2 regions of the Streptomyces sp. CA-142005 genome follow, and region 2 is predicted to be linked to the other one. Evidence: riboswitches for the same ligand, from Rfam matches in the RefSeq annotation. Region 2 holds a riboswitch; the other holds the start of a gene.
The links. Region 2 has a riboswitch for glycine ahead of gcvT (glycine cleavage system aminomethyltransferase GcvT). Riboswitches for the same ligand answer to the same signal wherever they lie in the genome.
Positions count from the first base shown of each region.

Region 1: it holds a riboswitch for glycine, as region 2 does, so the genes downstream of both, gcvP (aminomethyl-transferring glycine dehydrogenase) here and gcvT (glycine cleavage system aminomethyltransferase GcvT) in region 2, are expected to answer to the same signal.

Region 1 is NZ_CP192078.1:2,212,558-2,227,859, reverse strand. Features, by position in the region: gene ACQPXS_RS10695 (sugar phosphate nucleotidyltransferase) at 1-1,947, shown strand, start outside; gene ACQPXS_RS10690 (DUF881 domain-containing protein) at 2,097-3,014, shown strand; gene ACQPXS_RS10685 (small basic family protein) at 3,011-3,343, shown strand; gene ACQPXS_RS10680 (DUF881 domain-containing protein) at 3,349-4,239, shown strand; gene ACQPXS_RS10675 (FHA domain-containing protein) at 4,430-5,257, shown strand; gene ftsR (transcriptional regulator FtsR) at 5,303-6,040, shown strand; gene ACQPXS_RS10665 (bifunctional nuclease family protein) at 6,126-6,599, shown strand; gene ACQPXS_RS10660 (MerR family transcriptional regulator) at 6,828-7,511, shown strand; gene ACQPXS_RS10655 (DNA polymerase IV) at 7,579-9,021, shown strand; gene ACQPXS_RS10650 (PRC-barrel domain-containing protein) at 8,943-9,314, opposite strand; glycine riboswitch at 9,434-9,528, shown strand; gene gcvP (aminomethyl-transferring glycine dehydrogenase) at 9,701-12,586, shown strand; gene ACQPXS_RS10640 (TOBE domain-containing protein) at 12,639-13,058, opposite strand; gene ACQPXS_RS10635 (ABC transporter ATP-binding protein) at 13,087-14,223, opposite strand; gene modB (molybdate ABC transporter permease subunit) at 14,220-15,080, opposite strand; gene modA (molybdate ABC transporter substrate-binding protein) at 15,077-15,302, opposite strand, start outside.
Region 2 is NZ_CP192078.1:6,746,906-6,762,207, reverse strand. Features, by position in the region: gene ACQPXS_RS31635 (ABC transporter ATP-binding protein) at 1-461, opposite strand, end outside; gene ACQPXS_RS31630 (ABC transporter permease) at 458-1,456, opposite strand; gene ACQPXS_RS31625 (ABC transporter substrate-binding protein) at 1,599-3,398, opposite strand; gene ACQPXS_RS31620 (ABC transporter permease) at 3,469-4,476, opposite strand; gene ACQPXS_RS31615 (enhanced serine sensitivity protein SseB C-terminal domain-containing protein) at 4,755-5,567, opposite strand; gene ACQPXS_RS31610 (enhanced serine sensitivity protein SseB) at 5,661-6,452, opposite strand; gene ACQPXS_RS31605 (AAA family ATPase) at 6,519-7,178, opposite strand; glycine riboswitch at 7,341-7,438, shown strand; glycine riboswitch at 7,439-7,551, shown strand; gene gcvT (glycine cleavage system aminomethyltransferase GcvT) at 7,596-8,714, shown strand; gene gcvH (glycine cleavage system protein GcvH) at 8,823-9,200, shown strand; gene glyA (serine hydroxymethyltransferase) at 9,215-10,483, shown strand; gene ACQPXS_RS31585 (L-serine ammonia-lyase) at 10,568-11,935, shown strand; gene ACQPXS_RS31580 (class I SAM-dependent methyltransferase) at 11,941-12,801, opposite strand; gene ACQPXS_RS31575 (VOC family protein) at 12,819-13,139, opposite strand; gene ACQPXS_RS31570 (CopG family transcriptional regulator) at 13,155-13,334, opposite strand; gene ACQPXS_RS31565 (phosphatidylinositol-specific phospholipase C domain-containing protein) at 13,488-14,525, shown strand; gene ACQPXS_RS31560 (GH25 family lysozyme) at 14,621-15,178, shown strand; gene ACQPXS_RS31555 (NADPH-dependent F420 reductase) at 15,230-15,302, opposite strand, start outside.

The DNA of each region.
Region 1 (15,302 bases), 4.5 Mb from region 2:
GTCGAAGCCGATGTTCCGGTGGACTGGTCCGGTGACGTCTTCCCGCAGCTGATGAAGGAAGGCAAGCCGATCTACGGCTTTGTCGCCGAGGGCTACTGGGAGGACGTCGGTACCCACGAGAGCTATGTGAAGGCCCAGGCGGACGTTCTCGAGGGCAAGGTGGACGTCGACATCGACGGCTTCGAGATTTCCCCTGGTGTGTGGGTGGCGGAAGGCGCCGAGGTGCACCCCGATGCCGTACTGCGCGGGCCGCTGTACATCGGCGACTACGCGAAGGTCGAGGCCGGCGCGGAGATCCGGGAGCACACGGTCGTCGGCTCGAACGTCGTCGTCAAGAGCGGCGCGTTCCTGCACAAGGCCGTCGTGCACGACAACGTGTACGTCGGGCAGCACAGCAACCTGCGCGGCTGTGTCGTCGGCAAGAACACCGACATCATGCGGGCCGCGCGGATCGAGGACGGCGCGGTCATCGGTGACGAGTGCCTGATCGGTGAGGAATCGATTGTCCAGGGCAACGTCCGGGTCTATCCGTTCAAGACCATCGAGGCCGGTGCCTTCGTCAACACGTCCGTCATCTGGGAGTCCAGAGGCCAGGCCCATCTGTTCGGCGCCCGGGGCGTGTCCGGCATCCTGAACGTGGAGATCACGCCGGAACTGGCCGTGCGGCTGGCCGGCGCCTACGCGACCACCCTCAAGAAGGGCTCCACGGTCACCACGGCCCGCGACCACTCCCGAGGCGCCCGTGCGCTCAAGCGGGCGGTCATCTCCGCTCTGCAGGCCAGCGCCATCGACGTACGCGACCTGGAGAACGTACCGCTGCCCGTGGCCCGGCAGCAGACCGCGCGCGGCAGCGCCGGCGGCATCATGATCCGGACCTCGCCGGGTGTGCCGGACTCGGTCGACATCATGTTCTTCGACGGCAACGGCGCCGACCTGTCGCAGGGCAGCCAGCGCAAGCTGGACCGGGTGTTCGCGCGGCAGGAGTACCGCAGGGCGTTCCCCGGCGAGATCGGCGACCTGTACTTCCCGGCGAGCGTCTTCGACTCCTACACCGGATCGCTGCTGCGGAACGTCGACACGACCGGGATCGCCGAATCCGGCATGAAGGTCGTCGTCGACGCCTCCAACGGCAGTGCCGGGCTGGTGCTGCCCAGCCTGCTCGGCAAGCTGGGCGTGGACTCCCTGACCATCAACCCCGGTCTCGACGAGTCCCGGCCCACGGAGACGGAGGAGATGCGGCGCAAGGGGCTGGTGCGGCTGGGCGAGATAGTGGCGTCCTCGGGGGCCGCGTTCGGGGTCCGGTTCGACCCCGTCGGCGAGCGGCTGTCGCTCGTGGACGAGAAGGGCCGGATCATCGAGGACGACCGCGCGCTGCTGGTGATGCTGGACCTGGTGGCCGCGGAGCGGCGCAGCGGCCGGGTGGCGCTGCCGGTGACCACGACCCGGATCGCCGAGCAGGTGGCCGCCTACCACGGCACCCAGGTCGAATGGACGACGACGTCGCCGGACGACCTCACGCGCGTCGGCGGCGAGGAGGGCACCATCTTCGGCGGTGACGGCAAGGGCGGGTTCATCGTGCCCGAGTTCAGCAGCGTCTACGACGGCACGGCGGCCTTCGTACGGCTGATCGGGCTGGTGGCGCGCACGCAGCTCACGCTGAGCCAGATCGACGCGCGCATCCCGCGAGCGCACGTGCTCAAGCGGGACCTGGCCACGCCGTGGGCCGTCAAGGGTCTGGTCATGCGGCGAGTGGTCGAGGCGGCAGGGGATCGCTTTGTCGACACCACGGACGGTGTGCGGGTCGTGGAGACGGACGGGCGCTGGGTGATGGTGCTGCCCGACCCGGCCGAGGCCGTCACCCATCTGTGGGCCGAGGGACCCGACGACGCCTCGGCACAGGCCCTGCTGGACGAGTGGTCCGCCGTCGTGGACAGCGCCGGGAGGTAAGGCCGGGAGGCAAGGCCCGGCGGTGAGGGAGTACACGCCGCCGGGCGGCAAAACCCACGCACGCGCGCGTGCCGGACAAGTGTCCTCCAAGGGGGCCTGTCCGGCACGCCGGTGGGGCCATTCGGAGGTACTCCTCGCGACATGCGACGATGTGCGGCATGCCGCAGCAACCCCCCGTTCGGAGCAGCCCCACGCGGGCACGGCGCCCGGACGCCTCCATGTCGTTGATCACCAACGTCATGGACCACAGCCTCGACGACGGGTACGCCGAGGCCGCCGCCCGCAAGAAGTCCGAGGGCGAGGGCGGTCTGCCCAAGACCCTCCGGGCGAAGCTCGGCCTCGCGGCCGGCCTCGTCCTCGCTGCGCTCGTCGTGACCGTCGGGGCGGCACAGACACGGGCTGCGGCGCCCGTGGTGGCCAAGGAGCGGCAGGAGCTGATCGACCGCATCGACAGCGAGACCGCGAACGCGGACAAGCTGGAGGGTACGGTCGACAGGCTCCGGGACGACGTCAGCGCGCGCCAGCGGGCGGCTCTGAAGTCGAGCGGCGGCAGTGCACAGGCGGACCTGGTGGGCGTGCTGTCGGGCGCCACGGCGGTCCACGGTCCGGGCGTCAAGCTCGTCGTGAACGACGCCAAGGAGGCCAGCACCGGCGGTGACGGCACCAACCCGCGGGAGACCTCCGGGTTCTCCGACACCGGCCGGGTGCGCGACCGGGACATGCAGCGCGTGGTGAACGGGCTGTGGGAGTCCGGCGCCGAGGCCGTCTCCATCAACGGCCAGCGGCTGACCGCCCTGTCCGCGATCAGGGCCGCGGGGGACGCGATACTGGTCGACAACAAGCCGCTGGTGCCGCCGTACACGGTGCTGGCGGTGGGGGACGGGGAACGGTTGAGCACCGAGTTCCAGAGCAGTGCGGACGGCCTGTATCTGCACGCCTTGGAGCAGAACTTCGGCATCCGCGCCACCATCTCCGCGGAGGGCGACGTACGGTTGCCCGCCGCACCGAGTGTGATCGTACGCACAGCACAGCCGAGCACCGAGAAGACTGAGAAGGGCACATCGTGATCGCCGTACTGGGCCTCGTCGTGGGAGTCGTGGCCGGCCTGTTGGTCCGGCCCGAGGTTCCGGCGGTCGTCGAGCCTTATCTGCCGATCGCCGTCGTCGCGGCACTGGACGCCGTCTTCGGCGGTCTGCGGGCCATGCTCGACGGGATCTTCGACGACAAGGTCTTCGTGGTGTCGTTCCTGTCGAACGTGGTCGTCGCCGCGTTGATCGTCTTCCTGGGCGACAAGTTGGGCGTCGGTGCGCAGCTGTCCACGGGTGTGGTGGTCGTCCTCGGCATCCGGATCTTCTCCAATGCCGCGGCGATCCGGCGGCATGTGTTCCGGGCGTGATACCGATGAGCGAGCCGAACGAGGCGAACGAGCCGAACGAGCGGAACGAGCAGCCGGACAAGCCGGACCAGCCGGACAGGCCGGAACACAGGCTGCGCAAGGAGCTCCCCGAGGAGGTGCCCGCGCGGGCACCGGAGCCGGAGCCGGCGCCGGGACAGAACACGGAAGAGCAGCTGTCCGGTCGGCAGCGGCTGGTGAAGGGGCTGTGGCCGCCGCGGGTGAGCCGGGCCCAACTCATCGTCGCCCTGCTGCTGTTCGGGCTCGGCTTCGGCCTGGCCGTGCAGGTGGCGTCGAACAGCGACAGCGACAGCGCGCTGCGCGGCGCGCGCCAGGAAGATCTTGTTCGCATTCTCGATGAACTGGATTCGCGTACACAGCGTCTTGAGGACGAGAAGCAGGGACTCGAAAAGCAGCGCCAGGAACTGCAGAGCAGCTCCGACCAGGCGGCGGAGGCCCGCAAGCAGACGGCCGAGAAGGAGAAGCAACTCGGCATTCTGGCGGGCACGGTGGCGGCGCAGGGTCCCGGCATCACGATGACGATCGAGGACACGAAGGGGACGGTCAAGGCGGACATGCTGCTCGACGCGATCCAGGAGCTGCGCGCGGCCGGTGCCGAGGCGATCCAGGTCAATGGGGTCCGGGTGGTCGCGGGCACCTATTTCACGGACTCCGGCAAGGGCGTCGGTGTCGACGGGAACAAGATCAATGCCCCCTATCGTTTCAAGGTCATCGGCAAGCCGCAGGACCTGGAGCCGGCGTTGAACATCCCGGGAGGCGTGGTGCAGACGCTGGAGAAGGAGCAGGCCACGGTGACGGTCCAGCAGTCGGGCAAGATCGTCGTCGACGCCTTGCGACAGGCGAAGCGGCCTGACTACGCTCGGTCGTCCTCCCAGTGAACCGGTGGTGCATGGGGGACGTCGGGCAGGGGCATGAGGTTGCGGGGGGTCGGCGCACCGAAGGGGTGGTGCGTGGTGGAAACTGTCTGGTGGATACGGACGTTGTGAGAATGTCCGGCTCGGCCGGTGTAGGCAATCAGGGTTCGTCCTGCCCCACGGGCGGGTCTGTTTCGGTCAAGGGGAATCGCCCGTGAAGTTGTTTGCGAAGTTGTTCCGCAAGAGCGCGCGAGAGGGCAGCGACAACGCGACCGCTCGTCACCGCGCACAGCCTGACGCGGAGGGTCAGCGCCCGCTGTTCCGGGACCAGGTCGCTGGTCCGGGCGGTGACATTTCCGGAGGTCAGGGCGGGGCGTCGGTTGACCCTTCCCGGTCCGGCGGCATAGGTTTCGGGCAACCGTCAACCTCAGGTGCGGGTGGAGGGTTCGCCCCCGGTCCGTACGCGTCCAACGCCCCGGCGGGGCAGCCGCAGGAGGATCCGTCGATGTCGGTCCTGGTGTGTACGAGGTGCGGTAACCGCAATGCGGAGAACGCCCGCTTCTGTTCCAATTGTGGCGCGCCGCTGCGCCCCGGAGTGGCGCCGGAGCGTGCCTCCGAGACGACGTCCACGATCTCGATCTCCGGGCTCGAGGCCTACGACGCGGAGGTCACCGGCCAGACGCAGATGCCGATGCTGTCGCCCGAGGCGCAGGCCGCGGTGGACGCGCTGCCGATGGGCTCGGCGCTGCTGGTGGTGCGCCGGGGACCGAACTCGGGCAGCCGCTTCCTGCTGGACAGCGACCTGACCACGGCCGGCCGTCACCCGCAGAGCGACATCTTCCTGGACGACGTCACGGTCTCGCGGCGGCACGTGGAGTTCCGGCGCTCTCCGGACGGCTCGTTCACCGTGGCCGACGTGGGCAGTCTGAACGGCACGTACGTCAACCGTGAGCGGATCGATCAGGTCCCGCTGTCGAACGGTGACGAGGTGCAGATCGGCAAGTACCGGCTGGTGTTCTACGCGAGCCGGCAGGGCATCTGACCCGCCCCCGGACCCGGTGTCCGGGGGGACCCCCAGGGAAGGTCCATGCTTCAAACACCGAGCGGCGGTGCCGGAAGCGGTACCGCCGCCAGGGACAGTGGGCTGATGAGCATCGGCACGGTGCTGAACGTGCTGCGCGAGGAGTTCCCTGAAGTCACCGTCTCCAAGATCCGTTTCCTGGAGTCGGAGGGGCTCATCGAGCCGCAGCGGACCCCTTCGGGATATCGCAAGTTCAGCGCCGGGGATGTGGAGCGCCTGGCGCATGTGCTGCGGATGCAGCGGGACCACTATCTGCCGCTCAAGGTGATCCGCGAGCACCTGGACGCCATGGAACGGGGCGAGGCCGTCCAGCTGCCCGTGGTGGGCCGTCAGCGCACCGCCGAGGACGTTCCGGAGCCGTCCGCGGCGCGCACGGTGGCCCGGCTCGGCAGGGCCGAGCTGCTGGCGGCCGCGGAGATCGACGAGGGCGACCTCGAGGAGTGGGAGTCGTACGGGCTCATCGCTCCCCTGGAGGACGGGGCGTACGACGCCGAGGCGGTCACCGTGGCCTCGCTCGTCGCCGAACTGGGCCGGTTCGGGATCGGGCCACGCCACCTTCGGGTGATGAAGGCGGCCGCCGACCGCGAGGCCGGACTCGTCGACCAGGTGGTGGCCCCGCTCAGGCGTCACCGCAACCCGCAGACCAGGGCCCATGCCGAGGCCCGTGCGAAGGAGCTGGCGGCGCTCACGGTGAAGCTGCACACGGCACTGGTGCAGACCGCTCTCGGGGTGCGGCTGCCCTGAACAGCGGGGGCCGTGAGCGGCCGGATCGGCCACCTGTTCCCGGCCCGACTACCCAAACGTCCCGAGCACGGCCTAGGGTTGCTGTGTGAACGAGCTCGATGTCGTAGGTGTCCGGGTCGAAATGCCCTCCAACCAACCGATCGTGCTCCTGCGCGAAGTGGGAGGCGACCGTTACCTCCCCATCTGGATCGGGCCGGGGGAGGCGACGGCGATCGCGTTCGCCCAGCAGGGCATGGCCCCCGCCAGGCCGCTGACCCACGACCTGTTCAAGGACGTGCTGGAGGCCGTCGGCCAGGAGCTGACCGAAGTACGCATCACCGATCTGCGTGAAGGTGTCTTCTACGCGGAGCTGGTCTTCGCCAGCGGCGTCGAGGTCAGCGCCCGCCCCTCCGATGCCATAGCGCTGGCCCTGCGCACCGGAACGCCGATCTACGGCAGTGACGCGGTGCTGGACGACGCCGGCATCGCCATTCCGGACGAGCAGGAGGACGAGGTGGAGAAGTTCCGCGAGTTCCTCGACCAGATCTCGCCCGAGGACTTCGGCACCAGCAGCCAGTGAGTCGAACGGCCGGTGAGCGTCGGCGCACCTGTGCGCGGGCAATTGCCACCGGCCATTGAGAGCGTCCTGCGGCCTCCCCCGAACGCATTCGGCTAGCCTTTCCCCGCGGTGGGACACGGGAAACCACTCCCAGGGTGATTATCACTCGGCGTGCCGAGTGTGGCGATCGTTGACGCACCCCTGGTGACTGCCTACCGTCGTGAAGGCAGGTCAAGGACGGAGGTCGGCGTGAGCACCAGCGGCGACGGTACGGCTGGGGGTGCCCCCGGACGCGGGTTCGGGGAGAGCGGTCCGTACCCTCCCCCTAGCTCTCAGCTGCGTTCGAACAGCGGGTATCCCCAACCGAGCAGCGCGGTCGGTCACGCTCCGCAGCGGCCGACGGTGGTGCCGAACGGCGGAGGGGCGGCGTCCATGGCGGCGGAACACATCGGCTACCGCGGGCCGACGGCCTGCGCGGCCGCGGGCATCACTTACCGGCAGCTGGACTACTGGGCGCGCACCGGCCTGGTGGAGCCGAGCGTGCGGCCCGCGTACGGGTCGGGCACGCAACGGCTGTACAGCTTCCGCGACGTCGTCGTCCTGAAGATCGTCAAGCGGTTCCTGGACACCGGGGTCTCGCTGCAGAACATCCGCACGGCCGTGCAGCACCTCAGGGAACGCGGTTTCCGTGACCTGGAGCGGATGACCCTGATGAGCGATGGCGCCACGGTGTACGAGTGCACCTCGCCGGACGAGGTCCACGCCTTGCTCCAGGGCGGCCAGGGCATCTTCGGGATCGCCGTCGGCGTGGTGTGGCGGGACGTGGAGAGCGCGCTGTCCCAGCTGCACGGCGAGCGCGTCGACACCGGCGAGACGCTGGTCGGGCACAACCCCGCGGACGAGCTGGCGCGGCGGCGCAACCGGGCGGTCTGAGGGCGGTCCGGCCCCGGCGCGCTCCGCACCCCCGGCATTGTCAGTGCCGTGGTGCAGCATCGGAGATGTGAGAAACGCGCCCACGATCCTGCATCTCGACATGGATGCCTTCTACGCCTCGGTGGAGCAGGCATCCAAGCCGAGCCTGCGCGGGAAGGCGGTCGTCGTGGGCGGGCTCGGGCCGCGCGGGGTCGTGGCCACCGCGTCGTACGAGGCACGCGTCTTCGGGGTCCACTCGGCGATGCCCATGGCCCAGGCACGCCGGCTGGCACCCAACGCCGCGTACCTGGTGCCGCGCTTCACTGTGTACCGGGCGATCAGCGAGCAGGTGATGGCGCTGCTGCGGGAGCTGTCACCGCTGGTGGAGCCGCTCAGCCTGGACGAGGCGTTCGTGGATCTGGAGGCCGGGGGCACGGCCTGGGACGAGGAGTCGGCGCGGCTGGCCGGAATCAGGCTGCGCGCGGACATACGGGCGGTCACCGGGCTGACCGGATCGGTGGGGCTCGCCGCCTCCAAGATGCTCGCCAAGATCGCCTCGGAGCAGGCCAAGCCGGACGGCCTGGTGCTCATCCGGCCGGGCACCGAGCGGGCCCTGCTGGGTCCCATGCCGGTGCGGACCCTGCCGGGGGTCGGGCCGGCCACCGGGGACCATCTGCGCCGCGCCGGGATCGCGACGGTCGAGGAGCTGGCCGAGGCGGGCGAGGACGAGCTGGTCCGGCTGCTGGGCAAGGCACACGGGCACGCGCTGTACGCCATGGCCCTGGCCCACGACGAGCGGCCCGTGGTGGCCGAGCGCGAGGCGAAGTCGGTGTCGGTCGAGGACACCTACGACGTGGACATCCATGACCGGCTCCGGATCGGGCTGGAGGTGCAGCGGCTCGCCGACCGGTGTGTGGGGCGGCTGCGCGGGGCCGGGCTGTCGGGGCGGACGATCGTGCTGAAGGTGCGCCGGTACGACTTCTCGACCCTGACCCGCTCCGAGACGCTCAGAGGGCCCACGGACGATCCCGCGGTCGTGCGCGAGGCGGCCGCGCGGCTGCTGGACTCCGTGGACACCACGGGTGGGGTACGGCTGCTGGGCGTGGGTGTCTCCGGGCTCGCCGACTACACCCAGGAGGACCTGTTCGCGCAGGCCATGCCGTCACCTCCGGCGGAGGAGCCGGAGAGGAGTGAGACGGAGTCCGTTCTGGAGCGGCCGGAGCCGGTTGAACGTCACTGGCGGGCAGGCCAGGACGTAAGGCATGCGGAGTACGGCCACGGGTGGGTGCAGGGGAGTGGGCTGGGGCGGGTCACCGTGCGGTTCGAGACGCCGCAGTCCGCTCCGGGGCGGGTGCGGACGTTCTCTGTCGATGATCCCGCGCTGGAGTCCGCTGATCCGTTGCCGTTGGTCTCGGATCCTTCCCACCCGCCCGACCCGGACCCCGGAGAAGGTCACGTCTCCTCTGAACCCGCCAGCTTGCCGAAGTCGTGGTCCGGGGCCGCGGAAGGTGATGCCACGTCCAGGCCGTAGTGGTGGTACAGCTGCAGCTCCTGCTCGGGGGAGAGATGGCGGCCCACGCCGAAGTCGGGGGCGTCCTTGATCAGAGCGCGGTCGAACGGGACGTGGAGGGAGCCCTCGATCAGCTCGCTCGGTTCCAGGGGGACGAAGGCGTCGCGGGAGAACAGGCCGGTGCGTATCGCCGCCCACTCGGGTACGCCGGTCGCGTCGTCGAGGTACACCTCGTCGATGGTGCCGATCTTGGTGCCGTTGCGGTCGAACGCCTTGCGGCCGATCAGGTTGCGCGGATCGATCTCGGTCTGCACGGTCCCTCTCCCTCCACGTGGTCGCAACTCATCCGTAAGCACTACGAAAGAGCAGATTCAGGGAGGCGGCCACTCGAGGGCTCGCGCGCCGGCCTCGCTGGTAGGCTGACAGCGGCTGCTGACCCCGTGCGGGAGAGTCCTCCGACCACCTCGGAGGCGCCGAAGGAGCAAATCCTCCCCGGAATCTCTCAGGCTCACGTACCGCACGGACGAGGTCACTCTGGAAAGCAGGGCGGGTGTCGACGGCTTCCGCTCTCACCGACGGTGAAAACCGGGACTTCAAGGCCCCGGTGAAGCTCTCAGGTTGAGATGACAGAGGGGGAGGCCGTCCGGGCACCCGCGCCGTGGTGCCCTCGAAGGTCGCGTCAGACCAGGAGGCCTCCGCAATGACCGCCCATCGTATTCCGCTCTCGGAGCTCGAAGCGGGCATCCCGTTCGAGCAGCGCCACATCGGGCCCGACCAGGAGGCGCGGGCCAAGATGCTCGCGCACGTCGGCTACGGCTCGCTGGACGAGCTGACCGCCGCGGCGGTCCCGGATGTGATCAAGAACGCCGACGCCCTGGATCTGCCGGGCGCCCGCACCGAGGCCGAGGTGCTCGCCGAGCTGCGCTCGCTCGCCGACCGCAACCAGGTCCTCGACTCCATGATCGGCCTCGGCTACTACGGCACCTTCACCCCGCCGGTGATCCTGCGCAACGTCATGGAGAACCCGGCCTGGTACACGGCCTACACCCCGTACCAGCCGGAGATCTCCCAGGGCCGCCTCGAAGCGCTGCTGAACTTCCAGACGATGGTCGCCGACCTCACCGGGCTGCCCACCTCCGGCGCCTCCCTGCTGGACGAGGGCACCGCGGCCGCCGAGGCCATGGCGCTGTCCCGGCGCATGGGCAGGAACAAGAAGGGCCTGTTCCTCATCGACGCGGACGCGCTGCCGCAGACCATCGCCGTCATCCAGACCCGCGCCGAGCCGACCGGTGTCGAGGTGGTCGTCGCCGACCTCAGCGAGGGCATCCCGGCCGACATCGCCGCGCGTGAGATCAACGGCGTGCTGATCCAGTACCCGGGCGCCTCCGGTGCCGTACGCGACATCAAGCCGGTCATCGACCAGGCGCACGAGCTCGGCGCGCTCGTCACCGTCGCCGCCGACCTGCTCGCGCTGACCCTGCTGACCTCGCCGGGCGAGCTGGGCGCGGACATCGCCGTCGGCACCACCCAGCGCTTCGGTGTGCCGATGGGCTTCGGCGGCCCGCACGCCGGCTACATGGCGGTGCACGAGAAGTTCGCGCGCAGCCTGCCCGGCCGTCTCGTGGGCGTCTCCGTCGACGCCGACGGCAACAGGGCCTACCGGCTCGCGCTGCAGACCCGCGAGCAGCACATCCGCCGGGAGAAGGCGACCAGCAACATCTGCACCGCGCAGGTGCTGCTCGCCGTGATGGCCGGCATGTACGCCGTCTACCACGGCCCCGAGGGCCTGCAGACCATCGCCCGGCGGACGCACCGGTACGCCACGATCCTCGCCGCGGGCCTGAAGGCCGGCGGTGTCGAGATCGTGCACGGCGCGTTCTTCGACACCCTCACCGCGCGGGTGCCCGGCAAGGCCGCCGAGGTCGTCGCCGCCGCCCGGGAGCACGGCGTCAACCTGCACCTGGTCGACGCCGACCAGGTCTCGATCGCCTGCGACGAGACCACCAAGCGGGCCCAGGTCGCCGCCGTGTGGTCCGCCTTCGGCGTCGAGGGCGACATCGAGGCGCTGGAGGCGACGGCCGAGGACACCCTGCCCGAGGAGCTGCTGCGCACCGACACGTACCTCACCCACCCGGTCTTCCACCAGCACCGGTCCGAGACGGCGATGCTGCGCTACCTGCGCCGGCTGGCCGACCGCGACTACGCGCTCGACCGCGGCATGATCCCGCTGGGCTCCTGCACCATGAAGCTCAACGCGACCACCGAGATGGAGCCGGTCACCTGGCCGGAGTTCGGCCAGCTGCACCCCTTCGCCCCGGCCGGGCAGGCCGAGGGCTACCTCACGCTCATCCGCGAGCTGGAGGAACGTCTCGCCGAGGTCACCGGCTATGACAAGGTCTCCCTGCAGCCGAACGCCGGTTCGCAGGGCGAGCTGGCCGGTCTGCTCGCCGTGCGCGGCTACCACCGCGCCAACGGGGACGAGCAGCGCACCGTCTGCCTGATCCCGTCCTCCGCGCACGGCACCAACGCCGCCAGCGCCGTGATGGCCGGCATGAAGGTCGTCGTTGTCAAGACCGCCGAGGACGGCGAGATCGACGTCGCGGACCTGCGCGCCAAGATCGAGCAGTACCGTGACGAGCTGGCGGTGCTGATGATCACCTACCCCTCCACGCACGGCGTGTTCGAGGAGCACGTCGCCGACATCTGCGCCCAGGTCCACGAGGCCGGCGGCCAGGTGTACGTCGACGGCGCCAACCTCAACGCCCTGGTCGGCCTCGCCAAGCCGGGCCACTTCGGCGGTGACGTCTCGCACCTGAACCTGCACAAGACCTTCTGCATCCCGCACGGCGGCGGCGGCCCCGGCGTCGGCCCGGTCGGCGTCCGCTCGCACCTGGCGCCGTACCTGCCGAACCACCCGATGCAGCCGGCCGCGGGCCCGGAGACGGGCGTCGGCCCGATCTCGGCCGCTCCGTGGGGTTCCGCGGGCATCCTGCCCATCTCCTGGGCGTACGTCCGGTTGATGGGCGGCGAGGGCCTGAAGCGGGCCACGCAGGTGGCCGTGCTCTCCGCGAACTACATCGCCAAGCGCCTGGAGCCGCACTACCCGGTGCTCTACACGGGCCCCGGCAACCTGGTCGCGCACGAGTGCATCATCGACCTGCGCCCGCTGACCAAGGCGACCGGCGTGAGCGTGGACGACGTGGCCAAGCGCCTGATCGACTACGGCTTCCACGCGCCGACCATGTCCTTCCCGGTGGCCGGCACGCTGATGATCGAGCCGACCGAGTCGGAGGACATCACCGAGCTGGACCGGTTCTGCGACGCGATGATCGCCATCCGCGCGGAGATCGAGAAGGTCGGCGCGGGCGAGTGGCCTGCGGAGGACAACCCGCTGCGGGGCGCGCCGCACACCGCCGCCGCGCTCGGTGGTGAGTGGAAGCACGCCTACAGCCGCGAGGAGGCCGTCTTCCCGGCCGGTGTCTCGGCCGCCGACAAGTACTGGCCGCCGGTGCGCCGTATCGACCAGGCCTTCGGCGACCGCAACCTGGTGTGCTCCTGCCCGCCGCTGGACGCGTACGAGGACTGAGCAAGCCGTGCCACAGGGCCCCGTCCGGTTTCCGGGCGGGGCCCTCGCCGTGTCATGCCGTCGCCAGGGACACCTCGGTCGCCTTGATCAGGGCGATCACGTCGGAGCCCACGAAGAGGCCGAGGTCGGCGACCGCGTCCTTGGTGATCGCCGCGGTCAGTTCGCCGCCGTCGACGGTGACCTTGACGGTGGCCATGACGGTGCCGGTCGTGAGACGGGTGACCGCGCCGGGCAGCTGGTTGCGGATCGACAGGCCCTGGACCCGCTGGGTGGCCAGGGAGACCTCGGTCGACTTCACCAGCGCGCGGACGGGCGTGCCAGGGGCGAGGGAGAGCTCCTCGGCGGACTCCTTGGTGATGGCCGCCATGAGTTCCTGGCCGCCGTCCAGCCGGAGTCTGACGGTGGCCATGGCCTCGCCCGAGTGGACCTCGGTGACGGTGCCGGGGAGCTGGTTGCGGATGCTCAGGGTCATGGGCACCCACGGTAGAGCGCCCATCCGGTCAGGCCGGGTATGCGTGTGTCTGCGTCGCTTTGACCGTCGCCCAGACAGCGGCGCCGGGATGCAGGTCGAGCTCGGCGGCGGCGACCGTGGTGAGGTCGGCGGCCAGGGGGAGCTCGCCGGTGAGGTCGGCGCGGATCTGGTCGCCGTGCGTCTCCAGGCCGGCCACCTCGCAGCGCCAGAGGTTGCGGGCGCTGGCGCCGGTGGGGCGGTCGCGGAACAGGGTGACGGCGGACGGCGGGAACGCCACGAAGGCCGGACCGGACAGGTCCTCGGTGGTCGTGATCCGCGGGCCCGCGTCGAGTCGTACCGTGTGACCGTCCGCCTGGCCGCGGTAGAGGTTGAGGCCGACGAGCTGGGCGATGTAGTCGGTGCGCGGGTGGCGGGCGATGTCGGCCGGGGTGCCCTCCTGGACGACCCGGCCGTGCTCGACGACGACCAGCCGGTCGGCGAGCACCATGGCGTCCAGTGGGTCGTGCGTCACCAGGACGGCGACCGCCTCGAAGTCGGCCAGGTGGCGGCGCAGTTGGGCGCGGACCTCCAGGCGGGTGCGGGCGTCCAGGGCGGCCAGGGGCTCGTCCAGGAGCAGCAGCCTCGGGCGGGTGGCCAGGGCGCGGGCGAGTGCCACGCGCTGGGCCTGCCCGCCGGACAGGCGGCGCGGCTTGGCGCCGGCGTGGTCGGCGAGGCCCATGCGGTTCAGCCAGGCCGCGGCCTGTGCGCGGGCCTCGGTTTTGCCCGCGCCCTGGCAGCGGGGGCCGAAGGCGACGTTGTCCAGGGCGGACAGGTGCGGGAAGAGCAGGTAGTCCTGGAAGACGACGCCGACCGGTCGGGACTCCGGGGGAGTGCGCTCCAGCGAGGTGCCGTCCAGGCGGAGGTGGCCGGCGGTGAGCGGGGTGAGGCCGGCGAGGGCGCGCAGGGCGGTGGTCTTGCCGGCGCCGTTGGGGCCGAGGAGGGCGAGGACGTCGCCGGGGGCGGCGGTGAGGGTTATGTCCAGGCGGAAGGGGGCGCGCTCGACGACCAGGTGGGCGTCGAGGCCGGCCGTGGGCGGGTGCGGGAGCGTGCAGATCTCGTCGTCGGGCCGGGGTGCGGCTGGGTCGGTGGGGGCGGGTTGTCCCTGTGTGGGGCGGGGGTTCGTCATGGGGTTGTCATCCAGCGGTCTCGCAACCCCGCCAGCACCGCGATCGACACCGCCAGGAGAACCAGGCTCAGGGAGATCGCGGCGTCGGGGTCGTTCTGCAGGGCCAGGTAGACCGCGAGGGGCATGGTCTGGGTGCGGCCGGGGAAGTTGCCCGCGAAGGTGATCGTCGCGCCGAACTCGCCGAGCGCACGCGCCCAGGCGAGGACCGCGCCCGCCGCGATGCCGGGCGCGATCAGCGGCAGGGTGACGCGGCGGAACGCCGTGAAGCGGGACGCACCGAGCGTGGTCGCCGCCTCCTCGAAGCGCGGGTCGGCCGCGCGCAGGGTGCCCTCGACGCTGATGACCAGGAACGGCATCGCGACGAACGCCTCCGCGATCACGACCCCGGCGGTGGTGAACGGCAGCGTGATCCCGAACCAGGAGTCCAGCACCTTGCCGATCACCCCGTTGCGGCCGAGGGCCAGCAGCAGTGCCACACCGCCGACCACGGGTGGCAGCACGAGGGGCAGCGTCACCAGGGCCCGTACGAGGCCGCGGCCGGGGAACTCCGTGCGGGCCAGCAGCCAGGCCAGCGGCACGCCCAGGACGAGGCTGACGGCCGTTGCCGCCGTAGCGCTGACCAGCGACAGCTGGAGCGCCTGCCACACCTCGGTGCTGGACAGCTGGTCCGGCAGGCTGCGCCAGGGCGCGCGGATGATCAGCGCGACCAGCGGCAGCAGCAGGAACGCCAGCGCCAGCAGGCCCGGCAGCAGCAGCGGCAACGGCACCCCGCGCCGGCCCCCCGCGCCGACGCGGCGGCGCCGCGGCCGGTCCGTGCGGGGACCGGTCGCGGCGTCGGGTTTGTGCAGCGAGGTCACGGCTTGAGGAACCCCGCCTCGCCGAGCACCTTCTGTCCCTCGGCGGACTGCACCAGGGCGATGAACGCCTTGGCGGCCTGGGCGTTCGGCGCGTTCTTCAGCAGGACGATCGGGTAGTCGTTGATCGCGTCGGCGGACTCGGGGAACTCCACGCCCTCCACCTTGCCGGCCGCGGACTTCACATCCGTCTTGTAGACGACCGCGGCGTCGGCCTCCTTCAGC
Region 2 (15,302 bases):
CTGCGAGCGGTCTTCTTGTCGACGTTGTGGTGGATCCGGTACGCCTCCACGATCTGCTGGCCGATCGTGTAGTACGGGTGCAGGGCGGACAGCGGATCCTGGAAGATCATCGCCATCTCGCGGCCGCGCAGCTTGCGCACATGGTCGGGATCCGCGGACAGCAGCTCGGTGCCGTCCAGCCAGATCTCACCCGAGATCTGCGCCTTGCGCTTGCCGTACTGGCCGGCGGTGTGCAGGCCCATGATGCCGAGCGAGGTCACCGACTTGCCGGAGCCGGACTCGCCGACGATGCCGAGGGTCTTGCCCTTCTCCAGCTGGAAACTGAGCCCGTCCACGGACTTGACCAGGCCGTCGTCGGTCGGGAAGTGCACCTTCAGGTCGCGCACTTCGAGGAAGGCGGACGGCGTGTGTGTGGCAGTCGGCTCGCCCACGGCGGCTCCGGTCTTGCTGAGTTCGGTCATGACAGCCTCACTCGGGGGTCGATCACGGCGTACAGGATGTCCACCACGAGGTTGGCGAGCAGAACCGCGAGAGAAGTGATCAGGGTGACGCCCAGGATGATGGGCAGGTCCTGGTTCTTGATGGCGCCGAGTACCGCCTGGCCCAGACCGGGCAGGTTGAACGTCGACTCCGTCAGGATGGCGCCGCCGATGAGGGCGCCGAGGTCCATGCCGAGCATGGTGAGGATGGGCGTCATCGTGGAGCGCATGGCGTGCTTGCCGATGACGGTCTGCTCCTTGAGGCCCTTCGCGCGCGCCGTGCGGATGTAGTCCTCGCCGAGGATCTCCATCATGGTGGCGCGGGTGATCCGGGCGTACATCGCCGCGTACAGGAACGCGAGGGTGATCCAGGGCAGGATCATGGCACCGAACCAGCCGCTGAAGCTCTTGTCCAGGGGGACGTACTGCGCGTCGATCCAGTGCAGGCCGAAGACGAAGACCGCCGAGGCGAGCATGCCGGTGAAGTAGATGGGAAGGGAGACACCCGACAGCGCCACGAGCATCGCGCCGCGGTCCCAGAGGCTGCCCCGCTTGAGCGCGGAGAGCACGCCCGCCGCCACACCGAAGACCAGCCACAGCACGGCCGCACCGAGCGCGAGTCCCAGGGTCACCGGGAAGCGGTCGGTCAGCAGCGGCCAGATGGCCTGCTCACTGCGGAAGGAGTAGCCGAAGCACGGCGCGGCACATCGGGTGACGTCACCGCCGGCCGCGTAGGTGCGGCCCACGAAGATGCCCTTGAAGAAATGCCAGACCTGGGTGTAGATCGGGTCGCCGAGTCCCAGCTTCACCCGCACCGCTTCGACGGCGGCCGGGTCGGCCTGCTTGCCCACGAAGCTCGAGGCGATGTCCACCCCCGCCCACTTGGGGATGAGGAAGAAGATGCCGAAGACCACCATGACGATGACCACGAGCATCACTGCGGCGGCGAACAACCGCCTGATGAGGTAAGCGAGCACAGCTCTCGGCCCGCCGCGGATCGCGGGCCACCTACGGTCTCCCCCACTGCCTTATGGGCGTGGGAGGTGCCCCCAGGTGGCCCGCGATCACGCGTCGCCGGCCTTCACCTGCCTTTCGTGCTGTTCGGCGGGTGTGCCGGGTTTACTTCGCGGACTTCAGGCCGAGGTTGACGAAGTCGTACATACCGCTGTAGCCGTCGGTGGTGTACACGTTCGCCAGGTTGTCCCCGCGCCAGTTGATGAACTTCTCGAAGACGAAGGGCAGGTAGTACGCGCCCTCCATGACCTTGTGGTTGATCTCCGTGGAGATCTTGGTCTTGCCCGCGTCGTCCAGCGTCTTGTTGTACTGGTCGAACAGGCCGTCGATCGCCTTGTCCTTGATCAGCGCGTAGTTGGAGTTACCGCTCTCAAGGATGTACTTGCTGTCCCACAGCGGCAGACCGAAGCCCTGGACGGACGGGAAGTCCGGACCCCAGCCCATGATGATGATGCCGTAGCCCTTCTTCTTCACGTTCGAGGGGCTGCCGATGATGCCGGTGGTCTGCGAACCGTCGTACTGGTCGATCTCGGCGGTGATGCCGATCTTCTTCAGCGACGCCTGCAGGGACTGGGCGGTGGCCACCTCGACCGGCTTGTTGTTGCGGACGGCGATGGTGGTCTTGAAGCCGTTCGGCTTGCCGCAGGCCTTCAGCGCCGCCTTGGCCTCGGCCTCGTTGCCGGTCTTGTTGGCGCCGGCGAGCTTGTACGGGTCGTACTGCTGGCCCTCGGCGCCCGGGATGGACGGCGGGAGCATGTTGGTGCCGATGTCACCACCGGCGACCGGGCCACCGCGGGCGGTCTGCAGGGACACGTGGTCGGCGCCCAGGATGACGGCCTTGCGGCACTCGAGGTTGTCGAACGGCTTCACGCTCTGCGGGAAGACCGCGTAACGGATGTAGCCGGAGACCGGGTTGTCCAGGTTGGCCTTGTGCTCCTTCAGGGCGGTGGTACGGCCCTGCGGCGACATGCCGGTCTGGTTGATGTCCAGGTCCAGGTCACCGTTGATCAGACGCTGGTCGAGCTGGTTGGCGTCCGAGAAGAACTTGACGGTGATCTTGTCCGGGTAGGCCTTGCGGATCGGGTCCGAGGCCTGGCTCCACTTGTCGTTACGGACCAGGGTGAGGTCCTTGCCCGGGCTGTACGACTCGAACTTGTACGGGCCGGAGGAGAACGGGTGCAGACCGTACTTGGACTTGGTGTCCTTGTCCTGGCGGACCGGGGACGCCGAGACAAGGGCCAGCATCTCCTCGAAGTCCGAGTTGGCCTTCGGGAGGTGGAAGACGATGGTCTTGTCGTCGGGCGTGTCGATCGCCTTCAGACCCAGCTTGTCCTTGGAGGAGTCCTTGTACGGGCCCTTGTACTCGCCCTTGGGGTCGAGGATGTCCTTCAGGTAGACCGGGCCGCCGGACAGCACGTCCTGCGCCCAGACACGCTCGATGCCGTACTTGATGTCCTTGGACGTGATCGCCTTGCCGTCTTCCCACGTCACGCCGTCACGCAGGGTGTACGTGTAGGTCTTGCCGCCGTCGGTGACCTTGGCGAGTCCGGTGGCGAGGTCCGGAGTGAGCTCGGCGCCGGCCTTGCCGGGCTCCGTCTTGCCCGTGACGAGCTGACGGCTGTAGTAGCGCGCGAAGTTCCACATGAAGCCGTAGTAACCACGCGTGGTGTCCCACGAGTCGGCGTCCTGGGCACCACCGAAGCGCAGCGTGCCGCCCTTCTTGGCCAGGGAGGCCTGAGCGACCTTGTTGTTGGCCGCGTCGAAGCCGGCCGCGCCGGTCTTCGAGCCCTTGTCGCCGTTGTCGCTGTCGCCGCCGCCGCACGCCGCCGTGGTCAGCAGCGCGGCGACCGCGGCAGCAGCGGCCAACGCCTGCTTCCGCCGCCCTGAGGTGCGTTGGGTAGTCACGATCTCGGATCCTCCGGATATTGATGAGAGACCCCGTGCCAATGCCACGGGACGCTTGGGGTAAGACGGTTCAGCGGGAGCCCTTCGGGTCGAGCGCGTCCCGCACGCCGTCGCCGAAGAGGTTGAAGGCAAGAACGGTCACGAAGATCGCCACACCCGGGACCACCATGTACATGGGGTCCGAGTCGTAGTAGTCGATCGCGCTCGAAAGCATCTGCCCCCAGGAGGCCGTAGGCGGCTTGACGCCTACGCCCAGGAAGCTGAGTGCCGCCTCGGTGAGGATGTTGGTCGGGATCATCATCGTCGTGTACACGACGATGGGCGCGACGAGGTTGGGCAGCAGTTCCTTGAAGAGGATGTAGAACCGCCCGGCGCCCAGCGACCGGGCGGCCTCGACGTACTCGCGCTCACGCATCGAGAGGGTCTGTCCGCGCACCACGCGTCCGATGTACGGCCAGCCGAAGAATCCGATGACCAGGATCATCACGAACACCCGCACGTTGGAGCCGGTCAGGCCGAGCAGGTCGTTCGGCATGACAGAGACCAGGGCGATGGTGAAGAGGAGCTGTGGGAAGGCCAGCAGACCGTCCATGACGCGGCTGATGACGGAGTCCACCCAGCCGCCGAAGAAGCCGGCCAGGATACCCAGGACGGTGCCGAGGACCACGGCGACCATGGCGGACAGGAAGCCGACCAGGAGCGAGATCCGGGCACCGTAGAGGACGCGGGCGAAGATGTCCCGTCCGTTGACCGGCTCGACGCCCAGCAGGTGGTCGCCGCTGACACCGCCCAGCGACCCCTTGGGGGTGCCGAACAGCGGGTCGATCATGTCCTCGTGGAAGACGTCCGGGTCCTGCCCGAGCAGATTGGTGATCACCGGCGCGAGCAACGCGACCAGGATGAGGACGAGCACGACGACGCCACCCGTGAGGGCGAGCTTGTCCCGCTTGAGACGCTCCCAGGCGATCCGGCCCAGGGAACGCCCCTGTACGGCCTTCTCTCCGGCAGCGACAGCCGCGGCTTCTTCGGCCGCGCTCGGGGCCGTTTCCGCAGTCGGCTCGTGCAATGGTGCCGTCATCTGGCAGGGACCCCTCTCAACCGGCGGTGGCCGGCCCGCGCTTGCCGCTGGTAGCGGCCTCAATCAGTCCGTCGTACACAGGGGCGAACCCCTTGAAGGGGGAGTCTTCAACGCTTGCGCGATCAGCCGCCAGCCTTGACGGGGAATGGATGCGCAACCGTGATGCAAGCTGGCGTTTCCTGTTATGCGGACAGGAAGTCGCGGGGACCGGACGAAGCCGGGCCGGACATACGGGTGCGCCGGAGGCCTTTACGGGCGATATCCCCAGGTCAGCAGCGTCAGTAGCCGCCGTGCACCGGTGGATAGCCGTAGCCCGCGGCCGGCGGCTGGGGCGAGGTCTGGAGCTGGGGCGGGGCCGCGTGGGCCTCGCGGTCGTAGAACGGGCGGGCGCCGGCCCGCATCCACATCACGACCGGGTCATAGTCGTCGGTCATCGCGACCGTCGACACCGGCAGGCCCTCCGGGACCGCCCCGATGGACTGCTGCATCATCGCGCGCACCGAGTCGACCGCGGCCGGGGAGGTGTCGTACACGTCCAGGCCGATGGCGAGGTACGGCGCGCCGAGCGCCGGCTGCACCCAGGCGCGGCGCAGGGAGCGCAGGGCCGGGGTGCGGTGGGCGTTCTGCGTGAGGAGGGCGTAGAACTGGGGGATCTCGATGCCGGGTTCGGTCAGCCGGAGGGGGCCCGCGGGCTGGCGGTCCAGGCCGGTGGCGATGCGGCGCAGATCCAGCCAGGGGATGCCGACGCCGCCGCCCGGGGCGTGCGGGTTGAGCCAGAGGCCGTAGTGGTCGGGGTAGAGGGTGCGGGCCACGTCAAGGCCGTCGACGACCTCGTACGAGCGGTTCCAGCCGCTGGCCGAGAGCTCCTGGGCGGAGGTGACGCAGGGGGCGTACTGGAAGCCGTCGACCTCCATGTTCCCGTACTGGGCGTCCGGGGAGCCGGCCTGGCCGTGCCACAGGAGCATCCAGATCTGGCCGGAGGAGGGGGTGGCGAGGGCGCGGAGCAGGGCCTCGTAGGCGTCGTAGCGGCCGGGGGTGACCTGGCGCAGCGCATGTTCCACGCTGACGCTGCCGCTGTGGCTCGCGCTCACCTGTCGTGCCCTTCTTTTTGTGCCCCGGTGTCGGGAGACAGCTTATGCGCCTACCGGCCCGGGGCCCTGGGTGTGTGCGCCCCTCGAGGTGTTTCAGTGGCCGTACTGATAGAAGGGGCGGACGTTCGCCTTCAGCCACTCGGCCACCGGGTCGTCCGTCACGTCCAGAAGGACCAGGTTGACCGGCCACTGCACCGGGATCTTTCCGAGAGCTTTGCCGAGGGCCTGCAGGGGGAGGCTGCGCAGGTCGCCCTCCCACTGGGAGAGCTCGACGCCCACGAACATGACCGGGTCGTCCGTCTCGATGGCGGCCAGGCAGCGGCGGGCGGTGCGGACCACGCCGGTCCCGGCGAACTCGGCGGACGCGGCGGAGAGGAAGTCGACCGGGTCGTCCTGCCAGTCGGGCTCGAAGAGGCGGACCCGGGCGCCGGTGTTCGGGCCGTCCAGCGGGGTACGGCCGATCCGGCACAGCTCGGCCACCGCCGCGGGCGGGAGCGGGATGCCGACCAGCGCGTCGGGGTTCACCGCGAGGCCGATCTGCGGGGGCAGGCCGCGGGCGAACTCCACGGCGGGGGCGATGGTGTACGGCATGTGGGGGCCGGCCGCCTGGCGCAGCTGCTCCTCGGAGCTGAACACCGGGACGTACGCCTGGCCCTCGATGTCCAGCGAGGGCAGGTCGAGCGGGCCGCTGTCCGGACCGCCGCCGTTGGGCAGCGGGATCCAGAGCAGGCTGCGGCCCAGCACCTCGATGATCCGGCCGGCCGCCGCGGGTATGCCGAGGGAGGCCGAGAGCACCTCCTCCAGCTCGTTGCCGGGCCAGCCGCCGTGCGGCTGGGGGTGCGCCTGTGCCGGGAAGTCCGCGGGAATGTCCGCCGGGAAGTCCATCTGCCTACCGCCTGCTGGGAACCACTGCTGTGTCCATGAAGGCTAGCGGGTGGCTGTGACAGGGCCTCACCTTGTGAAGCCTCGTCCCACGAAGGCGATCCGCTGGAGGGCGTCCGCCGCCGGCCGGTCCAGCAGCACCGCCGCGCCGCAGCCCGCGGGCAGCTCACCGCGCTCGACCGCCGCGAGCAGCCGGGCGGTCGTCCGGCGGTGACGGCGGAAGGCGTAGGCCGAGACGCCCCGGCCGCGCTCGCGCTGGCCCTTGCGCGCGGTCTCGGGGGTGACGTCGAGCAGGAGCAGATGGAGGGTGCCGCCCCGGCGGCGGGCCTCGCGGGCGAGCCAGGCGCGCACCCAGGGCTGGGTGCCGCAGTCGTGCACGACGACGCCCTCGCCGGTGCGCAGGGCGCGGCGCAGGCCGGCGTAGTGGGCGAGGCGGACCAGGGGGCGGTAGAGGGCGTAGGGGAGGAGGCGGGGGGCGCGGGCGTCCCAGCGGTCGCGGGTGTCCTGGGAGTCGACGCGGCGGCCGGCGACCGCGCGGTGCATCAGGGTGGACTTGCCGCTGCCGGGCAGGCCGGTGATCACGACCAGGTCGCGGGGGCCGAAGAGCAGGGCGCGCGGGCCGTGGCCGGCCCGGTCGCGCAGGTCCCGGACGACCGCGGCCGGGGCAGGGCGCTGCCCCGGCACCGCGATGCCGGTGGTGACGGTGGCGTACACCGGAGTCCTGTTCACCGTGGTCGTCCTCCCCTGCCTGCTCGGTAATATTCGTTCCCGCCGTACGCAAAGAGAAGGTAATGGAGGATGTCGCCTGCAGGGTCCGGGTCGTGCCACAGGTCGGTTACAAAAGGGCGCTCGCCGTGCAATGATGTGGCCGCCAACTGCATACCGGCCGCTTGAATCCGCGCGGGAGAGTCCCCAGCAGCCTTCGCTGGGGCGCCGAAGGAGCAAGTCCCTCCCTTGAATCTCTCAGGCCCCGTTACCGCGCGGGCGAGGCACATCTGAAAAGCGGGCCGCTGCGTCAGTGGCTCCACCCAAGGTGCAAGCCGTGATCGTCCCGGTGGCGGTCGTGGCGAACCTCTCAGGTTCCGATGACAGATGGGGAGGAACGTTCCTCGCCCGTCCCGCTGCGTCCTGGGAGACGACCGACCGATGAGCAGTACCGAACTCCGTCACACCGCGCTCGATGCCGTGCATCGCTCGCTCGGTGCGACGATGACCGACTTCGCCGGCTGGGACATGCCGCTGCGCTACGGCTCCGAGCGCGACGAGCACCTCGCCGTGCGGACGAAGGCGGGTCTCTTCGACCTCTCCCACATGGGCGAGATCACCGTCACCGGCGCGGAGGCCGCCGCCCTCCTCGACTACGCCCTGGTCGGCAACATCGCCACCGTCGGCGTGGGCCGCGCCCGCTACACCATGATCTGCCAGGCCGACGGCGGCATCCTGGACGACCTGATCGTCTACCGGCTCGCCGAGACCGAGTACATGGTCGTCGCCAACGCCTCCAACGCCCAGGTGGTGCTGGACGCGCTGACCGAGCGCGCCGCCGGCTTCGACGCCGAGGTGCGCGACGACCGGGACGCCTACGCGCTGATCGCCGTCCAGGGCCCGGAGTCCCCCGGCATCCTGAAGTCCCTCACCGACGCCGACCTGGACGGCCTGAAGTACTACGCCGGCCTGCCCGGCACGGTCGCCGGCGTCCCGGCCCTGATCGCCCGCACCGGATACACCGGCGAGGACGGCTTCGAGCTGTTCGTGAAGCCCGAGCACGCGGTCGAGCTGTGGCAGGCGCTGACCAAGGCCGGCGAGGGCGCAGGCCTGGTCCCGTGCGGCCTGTCCTGCCGGGACACCCTGCGCCTGGAGGCGGGCATGCCGCTGTACGGGCACGAGCTGACCACCTCGCTCACCCCCTTCGACGCCGGGCTCGGCCGGGTGGTGAAGTTCGAGAAGGAAGGCGACTTCGTCGGGCGCGAGGCGCTCACCGAGGCCGCCGCCAGGGCCGAGCAGAACCCGCCGCGCGTCCTCGTCGGCCTGATCGCCGAGGGCCGCCGGGTGCCGCGTGCCGGGTACGCCGTCGTCGCCGGCGGCGAGGTGATCGGCGAGGTCACCTCCGGCGCCCCCTCCCCCACCCTGGGCAAGCCGATCGCCATGGCCTACGTCGACGCGGCGCACGCGGCGCCGGGCACCGAGGGCGTCGGCGTGGACATCCGGGGCAGCCATGAGCCGTACGAGGTCGTGGCGCTGCCGTTCTACAAGCGCCAGAAGTAGACACTGGGCGCGGTCACTGTGTGACCCCGCGCACGTTTCCGCTGCTCACAGCGGCTTCCGCAGTCCCCCCTTCATCAGCACTCCCGCGCGTACAGGAGAATTCAGGCCATGAGCAACCCCCAGCAGCTGCGCTACAGCAAGGAGCACGAGTGGCTGTCGGCCGCCGAGGACGGCGTCTCGACGGTCGGCATCACCGAGTTCGCGGCCAACGCGCTCGGCGATGTCGTCTACGCCCAGCTCCCCGAGGTCGGCTCCACGGTGACCGCGGGCGAGACCTGCGGCGAGCTGGAGTCCACCAAGTCGGTCTCCGACCTGTACTCGCCGGTCACCGGTGAGGTCACCGAGATCAACGAGGACGTCGTCAACGACCCGTCGCTGGTGAACTCCGCCCCCTTCGAGGGCGGCTGGCTGTTCAAGGTGCGCGTCGCGGAGGAGCCGGCCGACCTGCTCTCCGCCGACGAGTACACCGCCGAGACCGCCGGCTGAGGAGTCGTAGCCGTATGACCGTCCTGAACACGTCCCTGCACGAGCTGGACCCGGAGATCGCCGCCGCGGTCGACGCCGAGCTCGGCCGCCAGCAGTCCACGCTGGAGATGATCGCCTCCGAGAACTTCGCGCCGCTCGCGGTGATGGAGGCGCAGGGCTCCGTCCTCACCAACAAGTACGCCGAGGGCTACCCGGGCCGCCGCTACTACGGCGGCTGCGAGCACGTCGACGTCGCCGAGCAGATCGCCATCGACCGGGTCAAGGAGCTGTTCGGCGCCGAGTACGCCAACGTCCAGCCCCACTCCGGCGCCTCCGCCAACCAGGCGGCCCTGTTCGCGCTGGCCCAGCCCGGGGACACCATCCTCGGCCTGGACCTGGCACACGGCGGCCACCTGACCCACGGCATGCGCCTGAACTTCTCCGGCAAGCAGTTCAACGTGGTCGCCTACCACGTGGACGCCGCCACCGGCCTGGTCGACATGGCCGAGGTCGAGCGGCTCGCCAAGGAACACCGCCCCAAGGTGATCATCGCCGGCTGGTCGGCGTACCCGCGTGAGCTGGACTTCGCCGCCTTCCGCCGGATCGCGGACGAGGTCGAGGCCTACCTGTGGGTCGACATGGCGCACTTCGCGGGCCTGGTCGCGGCCGGTCTGCACGCCAACCCCGTGCCGTACGCCGACGTGGTCACCTCGACCACGCACAAGACGCTGGGCGGTCCGCGCGGCGGCATCATCCTCGCCCGCGGCAAGGACTTCGCGAAGAAGCTGAACTCCGCCGTCTTCCCGGGCTTCCAGGGCGGCCCCCTGGAGCACGTGATCGCGGCCAAGGCCGTCTCCTTCAAGGTCGCCGCGAGCGAGGACTTCAAGGAGCGCCAGCGTCGTACAGTGGAGGGCGCCCGCATCCTGGCCGAGCGTCTGACGGCGGCCGACGCCCGCGAGGCCGGCGTGAACGTCCTGTCCGGCGGCACGGACGTGCACCTGATCCTGGTGGACCTGCGCGAGTCCGAGCTGGACGGGCAGCAGGCCGAGGACCGCCTCCACGAGGTCGGCATCACGGTCAACCGCAACGCGGTCCCGAACGACCCTCGCCCGCCGATGGTCACCTCGGGCCTCAGGATCGGTACGCCCGCCCTCGCCACCCGCGGCTTCACGGCCGAGGACTTCGCCGAGGTCGCGGACGTGATCGCCGAGGCGCTGAAGCCGTCCTACGACGCCGAGGCCCTCAAGGCGCGCGTGAAGGCGCTCGCCGACAAGCACCCGCTGTACCCGGGCCTGAACAAGTAGGTCCGGACAAGTAAGTCCCCGGTGGGGTACCCGACGGCAGACCGCCGGAGGGTGCCCCGCCACCCCCCGTCTTGAGGAGTGACCGTGGCCATCTCGGTCTTCGACCTGTTCTCGATCGGCATCGGCCCGTCCAGCTCCCACACGGTCGGCCCGATGCGCGCGGCGCGGATGTTCGCCCGCCGCCTGCGCAACGAAGGGCTGCTGGAAAAGACCGCCACCGTCCGGACGGAGCTGTACGGCTCCCTGGGCGCGACCGGGCACGGCCACGGCACCCCGAAGGCCGTCCTGCTCGGCCTGACCGGCGACTCGCCGCGCACGGTGGACGTGGAGACGGCGGACGCGCGCGTGGAGGCGATCAAGGCCGCGGGCCGGATCAGCCTCCTCGGCGAGCACGAGATCCCCTTCTCCTTCGACAAGGATCTCGTGCTGCACCGCCGCAAGGCCCTGCCGTACCACGCCAACGGCATGACGCTGTGGGCGTACGACGCCTCGGGCGCGGAGCTGCTGTCGAAGACGTACTACTCGGTCGGCGGCGGCTTCGTCGTGGACGAGGACGCGGTCGGCGCGGACCGGATCAAGCTGGACGACACGGTCCTGAAGTACTCCTTCCGCACCGGCGACGAGCTCCTGCGCCTGACGAAGGAGACGGGTCTGTCGATCTCCTCCCTGATGCTGGAGAACGAGCGGGCCTGGCGCACGGAGGAGGAGATCCGCGCGGGCCTGCTGGAGATCTGGCGGGTGATGCGCGAGTGCGTCGGGCGCGGCATGTCCCGCGAGGGCATACTGCCCGGCGGCCTGAAGGTGCGCCGCCGCGCGGCCGTCTCCGCCCGCCAGCTGCGCGCCGAGGGCGACGCACTGGCCCACGCCATGGAGTGGATCACCCTCTACGCGATGGCCGTCAACGAGGAGAACGCGGCCGGCGGCCGGGTGGTGACCGCCCCGACGAACGGCGCGGCCGGCATCATCCCGGCGGTCCTGCACTACTACATCAACTTCGTCCCCGGCGCCGACGAGGACGGAGTGGTCCGCTTCCTCCTCGCCGCCGGCGCGATCGGCATGCTCTTCAAGGAGAACGCCTCCATCTCCGGCGCCGAGGTCGGCTGCCAGGGCGAGGTCGGCTCCGCCTGCTCGATGGCCGCGGGCGCGCTGGCCGAGGTCCTCGGCGGCTCCCCGGAGCAGGTCGAGAACGCGGCCGAGATCGGCATGGAGCACAACCTCGGCCTGACCTGCGACCCGGTCGGCGGCCTGGTCCAGATCCCGTGCATCGAGCGCAACGGCATGGCCGCGGTCAAGGCGGTCACCGCGGCGAAGATGGCCATGCGCGGCGACGGCTCCCACAAGGTGTCCCTGGACAAGGTCATCAAGACCATGAAGGACACCGGCGCGGACATGTCCGTGAAGTACAAGGAGACGGCGCGGGGCGGGCTGGCGGTGAACATCATCGAGTGCTGACGCCGTCAGGTCCGGGCCAGCAGCACGTCCTCCCCGGTTGACGGGCGCAGGCCGTCGGTGCGGCCGGTGAAGTAGCGCTCGGCGTGGGAGGCGCCCGGGATGTGGTGGGCCTCCTTGAAGCCGGCCTCCCGGGCCAGGGTCAGCATCTCGTCGGGGGTGTAGAAGCTGAGGAACGGCGTGCCGGACGCCCGGGCGCCCGCCTCGCTCGCCCTGAGACCGGCGCGGTCGCGCTCGTCCACGAGGTGTTCCGGGAGCAGGAAGGTCAGGGCCAGGGTCGAACCGGGTGCCAGCCGGGCGAGCCGGCGCAGGGTGGCCGCCGTGGCCTCCTTGGTGAGGTACATGGTGACGCCGGTGGAGGCGACCACCGCCGGCCGGCAATGGTCGAATCCGGCCGCGGCGAGCCGCTCCGGCCGGCTCCCCGCGCTCGTCTCGAAGTCGACCGGCACCAGGTGCAGCCGGTCGGGGACGCCGTAGCCGAGTTCGGCGAGGCGCCGGCGCTTGAAGTTCTGCGTGCCGGGCCGGTCGACCTCGAAGACGTGGAGCCGGGACGCGGTCTCCGGTCTGCGCTGGGCGAAGGTGTCGAGGCCGGCGCCGAGCAGGACGTACTGGTCGACGCCCCGGTCCGCCTCCACGGCGACCAGGTCCTCGATGAAGCGGGCGCGGGCCACCATGGCGGCCCGGAATCCGCGGGTGGCCTCCGGGTCCATGTCCGGGCGGTCGCGCCAGCCGTCGCCGGGGTCCACGAGCCGCAGACCGACCTCGTCCTCAAGGACGTGCGGCGGCGGATCGATCTGGACGTGCATCGCCCGCCACAGGGCGCACCGCACGGCGGTGTTGTCCGGGGCCCCGGTTCGCTCGTCGGTCACGGCGCTTACCGTCCCCGTCACTTCGCCGCGGGGGCCTGGAGGCTCCACAGCCGCCCGTCGGGGTCGCGGACCGTCATCATCCGGGTCCCGAAGTGCGTGTCCTCGAACGGCGTGACCACCTCGACGGCGGGATCGGCGCGGAACGCGTCCGCGTCCGGCACCTTCAGCACGATCTGTGTCTGCGGCTCGCGGTCCTCGGGGACCTCGGCGATGAACACGTACGGCCCGTCACCGATGCGGAACTGGCCGGAGTTGTGGTCGGTCGCGAACTCCAGCTCGTAACCGAGCGCCTGGAAGAACTTCGCCGCCCTGCCCCAGTTGTGGGTCTCCAGGAACACGGCCTCGATGCCATGTCAGCTCTCCTTCTCGGTCGACTGCTGTTCCTGTCCATGGGCGTCGTCGAGGTAGGCGCGCAGCGCTTCTGCGACCAGCGCCGACAAGGACATGCCCGACTCGATGGCGCGGTACTTGACCTGCTTGATCAGTCCGATCGGCAGGTACACGTTGAACTGCTTGACATCCTCATCACCCACCCTTCGAGGCTAGCATGCTAGCAAACTAGCCGCCAGCGACGACGGACCGCTCGACGGCCGGAAAGCGGCTGATGTTCCTCCGGGGGCTACCGCGCAGTAACCGCTCACTCCTACGCTGCCGCCAACTCAGCGACAGCAAAGGGGAGTTGAGCAATGGATGTGGTGAGACGGCTGGCGGCGCTCGTGGGCGCCGGCGCTCTGCTGATCATGGTGCCGGGCAACGCCCACGCGGCGGCGCCGAAGTTCTCCGAGACGACGGCGATCGGGACGCACAACGCGTACGACAAGGCCAAGTACACCTACTTCGCACAGGCGCTGGACTCCGGCGCCTCACTGCTGGAGCTGGACGTGTACGTGGACAGCATCAGTCACCGCTGGCGGGTCAGCCACAGCAATCCGCTGGGCAACGACAACAACTGCGAGGCGGCGAAGACCCCGGGCGAGCTGTACAGCAAGAGCCGCAACCAGGACTTCGGCAGCTGCCTGGACAACATCGCCGCCTGGAACCAGCTCCACCCCGACCACCCGCCGATCGTCTTCAAGATCGAGATGAAGGTCGGCTTCAACAACAACGCCGGGCTCGGTCCGGACGAGTTCGACACGCTCGTCCGCCAGAAGCTCGGCAGCAGCGTCTACAAGCCGTCCGACCTGCTGGGTTCGTCGTACTCCACGCTGGATGCGGCGGCCAAGGCCAACGCCTGGCCCAGCCGTGACTCCCTCAAGGGCAAGTTCCTCTTCGAGGTGATCCCCGGCACCGTGGAGATGAACAACCCCTTCGACCACTACTGGACGGACCAGGAGTACGGCGACCACCTGCGCGACCTGTACACGGCCGGGAACATCGCACAGGCCGAGGCCTTCCCGGCGGTGCTGGGCGCGGCGGGCGGCGACCCGCGCTCGACCCGCTGGGCCTCCGACACCTCGATCCGCCCCTGGTTCGTGTTCTTCGACGGTGACGCGGCGACGTACGTCAACAACGGCTACGACACGTCGTTCTACTCCACGAACCACTACATCTCGATCATGACCGACGCCTACAACGTCTCCCCCGCGATCTCCTCCACCAACCCCACGGACGCCGAAGTCGCCGCCCGTCTGGACCTGTTGGCGAAGAACCACGCGAGCCTCATCACCTCCGACTGGTCGGCGAAGCCGGCGTCGGTACTCAGTTCGGTGGTCACCCGGAGCTGACGTTCCCCCGTCCGTGACGGATCGGGAGTGCCATCGTGGGGCATCACTCAACCAGCAACTCCCTTCCCCCCACCGGCACCTCGAGGAGTCCCCACATGCTCCGCGGCATCGACGTCAGCGCGTACCAGTCGTCCTCGTACGACACGAGCGGCCTCTCCTTCGCCTTCATCAAGGCGACGGAGGGCCGTTCCTACGTCAACCCCCACGCCACCGCCCAGGCGAAGACCGCGCGTGACGCCGGCCTGGTCGTGGGCTTCTACCACTTTCTGTGGCCGGGCCACCTCACCGCCCAGGCGGAGCACTTCGTGACCGCCGCCCCGTCCAGGGCGGGCGACATCCTCGCGGTCGACTGGGAGACCACCGGCGAGGGCACCCACGCGAGCAACGCGGAGAAGGACACCTTCATCAAGAAGGTGAAGCATCTGCGGCCACACCACCGGGTCGTGCTCTACGCGAACAGGGACTTCTGGTTGACCGTCGACACGACCTCCTACGCTGGCGACGGCCTCTGGATCGCCGACTACGTCACCGCGGGCAAGCCCCGCATCAAGGCGAAGTGGCTCTTCCACCAGTACACCAGCGAGCCCCACGACAAGGACGTGGCCGCCTTCGCGAGTAAGGCAGCGCTCAAGGACTGGGCTGACGGGGCATAACGCTGAATCAGCCGTACTGGGCGATACGCGGGGAGCGGAAAACGGTTGGCGTCAGCCCCGGAAGTCCGCCGGGCGTTCCGGGGAGGCCGCCGTGAGGGCCTTCTGCACGCCTTCCACGTCCGCG